2 regions of the Weissella sp. LMG 11983 genome follow, and region 1 is predicted to be linked to the other one. Evidence: riboswitches for the same ligand, from Rfam matches in the RefSeq annotation. Region 1 holds a riboswitch; the other holds the start of a gene.
The links. A riboswitch is a leader RNA that binds a small molecule or an ion and turns the genes downstream of it on or off. The one in region 1 is predicted to bind thiamine pyrophosphate.

Region 1 (2,397 bases):
CTGTCATTCAGATGACCGCCCTTTAACACCACGTTTTTCGGCCCCAGTTGTTGCAGATCATACGCGGCAACTATCATGTCATCCACCGTCTCAATTGGTCGATTCAAAAGAACGGCGGCTTCAGCCAAGTTTGGTGTCACCACCGTCGCCAGTGGAAACAACTCGGTTTTGACCGCTTCAATTGCATCATCAGTCAGTAGCTTAGCGCCGCCTTTTGCAACCATCACGGGATCAACAACCACATGTACCACGCCGGATTTAGCAATTTCGCTCGCAACGACTTGCACCCGCTCGGCATCAAACAACGCACCTGTTTTTAGTGCGCGAATATTTAGGTCGCTTAAAACACTGCTAAATTGGTCACTAATAAATTCCGTTGGCGTTGGCAAAATGTTTTGTACACCCAATGTATTTTGCGCTGTCAAACCCGTAATGACGGAAGCGCCATAAACACCTTGATTGTGGAATGTTTTCAAATCCGCATTGGCCCCAGCACCACCGCTAGAGTCGACGCCCGCTACCGTCAATACCTGCGTAACATCAATCATCGCGTCACCACCTCCACTTGGGTCATCGTATACAGTTCATTGAATAAAGCACCAATAAAATGACCCGGCAACTGATTCACTTGAGCGGATGCTCGTTCACCGGCTTCACCAAATAACTCAGTAGCGGCAACACCAGCCGCAAAGTAGTCGTCCGTCACAGATGAAAACGCGCCGATCAAACCACTCAACATATCGCCAGCACCCACATTAATCGTCAACAAAGGTGAATTCGTATGCACCGTCTGTGTTTTCGTACCGTTAGTTATCACGTCAACCACGCCAGTTTGCACAATTACAGCACCGGTGTTTTTAGCAGCTAACTCAGCTTCTTGTTGATGTGTTTCTTGGTCCAAGGTATCAATCCCGCGACCTGCCACTTCCGCCTGAGCAAACCACGCAATTTCACTGGCATTGCCTCGGATGATATCAACATGCACCTTCTCCAATAACCGCCGCACAAACTGCGCGCGGTACGGCATCCCCACCGCAACCGGATCTAAAATTACCGGCTTGTTTTGTTGATTAGCCGCTTGGCCAACTGCCAAAAATAACGGCCATTGCGCTTCGGACAGCGTACCAATGTTCAAAACGACCGCTGACGAAACGCTAACTAGTTCGGCAGCTTCTTGTGGTTCATTGGTCATCAAAGGCGAAGCGCCCACAACGTTAATCGCATCCGCTACGTGTTGCATCGTCACAAAATTTGCAATGTTCAGCACGAGCGGTTGTTGCTCACGGACGTTGGTCAGTAAAGTGTTCATAATTCCTCCAGAATAGACAAAAAAATCGACCAACCCGCGTATAAAGAAACGGATTGATCGATTGGATAGTCTTATCTGGTCGGTCTACCATCACTTCCCTACGCAAGTCTTAACTCAACAGGTTCAAAGGGTCCGGTCATACCGTCTCAGCCAAATGGCTCCCCCAGTGGTGAATATTTAATTCATGATTAGTGTAACAGAGTTACTGGTAAATACAATCACCATTTTTTGCATAATAGTGAACAAAAACGACAAGTTCCCTTTTCAACCCAGTCATACCGGGCATTATGCTAAACTAATTGCATCAAAATTTTAGGAGTTCGTCATGGCAAGTGCTTTTAACGCTGCGGATATCGCCGCAAAGAAACAAGAATTGGGTTACCCCGCTGACACAACCAACGTCGCTTACATCGAAGCTAATCACAAGCTTGAAGATGTGATTGGCGCCTTTAACGCTTTCACGGGTAAGAATTTCGTGATTAGTTTTGAAGAAAATGGCTTGTTGTTCATGGGTCTAACGCCACTTAACCAATTTAATGGTACTGACAAGTTCGTTGCCTTGTCTGAAATCGGTACGATTGCCCACACGGACGAAGCTGTGTTCAACGGTCGCTTTGTCACTGATTCTGAAACGTTGGTGCTTGATTCACGACACGGTGATCACACTGAGAACCGCTTGTACACCACATCAACATTGGCTGACTGGGTCGCAGAAAACGTCGCCAACGTTAACGCCATTATCGATGGTTACAACGCAGCCAAGTAAATAGTATTTATTAGGAAGTGCCAAATCGGTACTTCCTTTTTTCTAGAACAGATGATTGAAAATCCTTTCTGCAACTGGCGCCAGTACTGCAACCAAGAACACATATTTGTACCATGTAATCGACTTTGTGAAATCGTCAAATCGAGCTGTCAGTACATCAATTTTGCCCGACAGATGGCCAACGTCCTTGCTAATCTCAGAAACATTCTTCTGTAAATCACGGATATCATCTTTCATCTCTTGAATATCAGTTCGCTTGAACTCTTGAAACTCATCATAAGTAACATATCGTTCTTTTACCATTTCATCCCCCTTACTAACA
Region 2 (2,397 bases), 1.8 Mb from region 1:
GCCAGTGGCGCTGGTTCATTGGTTACGAAGAGTGCCACGCCTGCTGAACGCGACGGTAATGCCGGTATCCGTTTTGCTGAAATGCCATTGGGTTCAATCAACTCAATGGGCTTGCCAAATCTTGGCTTGGACTACTACTTGGACTACACAATTACGCACCAAGATGAAAAGCCATTGTTCCTTTCAATCGCTGGTCTGACAAAGGCTGATAACTTGGCGATGTTGCGTGACGTTCAAGCTTCTGACTTTAACGGTTTGGTCGAATTGAACTTGTCTTGCCCAAACGTGCCAGGTAAGCCACAAACGGCCTACGACTTCGACACAACGCGCGAGATTTTGACTGAGGTCTTCAGCTTCTACACGAAGCCTTTGGGTGTGAAGTTGCCACCTTACTTCGACATCGCCCACTTTGACATGATTGCTGAAATCTTGAACGACTTCCCATTGGCCTTCGTGAACACGATTAACTCAATCGGTAACGGTTTGGTAGTTGATCCTGAAACGGACACGGTTGTCATCGCGCCTAAGGGTGGCTTCGGTGGCCTTGGTGGTGAAATCGTTAAGCCAACAGCCCTTGCTAACGTGCGTGCCTTGCGTCAACGTTTGCGCCCCGAAATCAAGATTATCGGCACTGGCGGTGTGACGAACGGCCGTGATGTGTACGACCACATCCTTTGCGGCGCTGACTTGGTTTCAGTTGGGACGTCACTTTACTTCGAAGGACCCGCTATCTTCGAACGTTTGAACAACGAATTGATCGCCGTAATGGCCGAAAAAGGTTACAACCACCTCGAAGAATTCCGCGGACAGTTGCAAACCCTCGCCTAACCCCCTATACTTGTGTTAACGAATCAAACAAGCTGGGGTGCCGTTATGGCTGAGATAATACCCATGGAACCTAAGCAGGGTAATGCCTGCCGGGGAGCTTGGTTTGTTTACGATTGAAGTAAACGGACCCCAGTATCGGACTGCGTTTTGCAGTGATGCTGGGGTCCTTTTTTATTTCCATAGCTTTGGGCGATTCGGAATATTATTTGGAGGTTTGCGTCATGCAAACAGTTGTTGAAAACAAGCGTGGTTGGGCGCTTCGAGATGTTATTTTCCTAGCCATTATTGCAATTTTCTTTGGGGTTATCTACCAATTATGGGGGGCCTCATACTACTTCTTGTCAGCAACCCCACTTAAGCCATACGCCAACGATATGACCATCGGCGTTTGGTTGATGGCTGGCCCATTGGCCGGTGTGTTGTTGCAAAAGTTTGGTGCCACAACGATTGGTGAAGTCTTGGCTGCCGTTGTTGAAATGTTGCTTTTCTCAAGCTGGGGTGCCGCAACGTTGATTTACGGTTTCGTACAAGGAATCGGTTCTGAACTTGGTTTTGCCATCACAGGTTACAAGAACTGGAGCAAGCTTGGTTTGAGCCTATCAGTTGTGACGAGCACGATTGTGACATTTGCCTGGGACTTGGTTAACTCAGGTTACATGGCCTACAAGCCCGGCATGTTGATCACGTTGTTCGTGATTCGTTTGATCTCAGTCGCTTTGTTTGCCGGTGTGTTGGTCTACTTGATTAACGCCTTGGTTGCGAAGTCAGGTTTGATGAAGCGTTAATTATGACATCATTACGTGTTGTAGATTTCAGTTTCGCTTATGAAGCTGATCAGCCAAGCATTTTGAATAAGATAAATTTGGATTTGACGCCCGGCAGTTTCAACTTGATGGTTGGCCCTTCTGGCTCAGGTAAGTCAACGTTGCTTAAAGCGATGGCTGGCTTGCTACCGAAATTTGGTGGTATCGTCACGAATGGCGATGTCCTCTTGGAAGGTCAATCAATCGGTCCAATCGCACCATTTGAAAAGGCCAAGCGGGTTGCGATGCTGTTTCAAAACCCAGACCGCCAATTTGCAATGCGCACAGCCCGTGAGCAAATCACGTTGCATTGGAAAACTTGCAGTTACCTGTCGCCGACATCGAACGTCGTGTCACGGATGCGATTACGCGATTGGACTTGGACGCATTAGCTGACCAAGAACTACTAACCCTGTCTGGTGGTGAAAAGCAACGCGTAGCCTTGGCGACAATTTTCGCGATGCAAAGTGACATCATTTTGCTTGATGAACCGTTCGCCAATGTCGATCCTGCTGCCCGCCAATTGTTGTTGCAAGATCTCAAAGATTTACAACAAACAAACGGCACGACGATTTTGATTTCCGACCACGACTTGTCTGGGTATGTCGACCTCGTTGATACCCTTTACCAGCTCGATACAGCAACTGGTACGTTGCATGAAGCGAGCCGTGATATGCTAACTAACATCGCACCTACCCCAACCTTTGGTGGCACGCCAGTTGGTGATGGACCATTGCGTTGGCAAGATTTTGGTGTTGCAGTTGGC

Region 2: another riboswitch for thiamine pyrophosphate. It lies ahead of OIT45_RS09390 (ECF transporter S component); the one in region 1 lies ahead of thiM (hydroxyethylthiazole kinase).

What each region holds. Positions count from the first base shown of each region.
Region 1 is NZ_JAOZFD010000001.1:47,806-50,202, forward strand. Features, by position in the region: gene thiD (bifunctional hydroxymethylpyrimidine kinase/phosphomethylpyrimidine kinase) at 1-548, opposite strand, end outside; gene thiM (hydroxyethylthiazole kinase) at 545-1,309, opposite strand; TPP riboswitch at 1,388-1,484, opposite strand; gene OIT45_RS00360 (hypothetical protein) at 1,635-2,075, shown strand; gene OIT45_RS00365 (hypothetical protein) at 2,118-2,378, opposite strand.
Region 2 is NZ_JAOZFD010000001.1:1,885,204-1,887,600, reverse strand. Features, by position in the region: gene OIT45_RS09395 (dihydroorotate oxidase) at 1-828, shown strand, start outside; TPP riboswitch at 852-941, shown strand; gene OIT45_RS09390 (ECF transporter S component) at 1,050-1,613, shown strand; partial or broken gene OIT45_RS09385 (ATP-binding cassette domain-containing protein) at 1,616-2,070, shown strand; gene OIT45_RS09380 (ATP-binding cassette domain-containing protein) at 2,092-2,397, shown strand, end outside.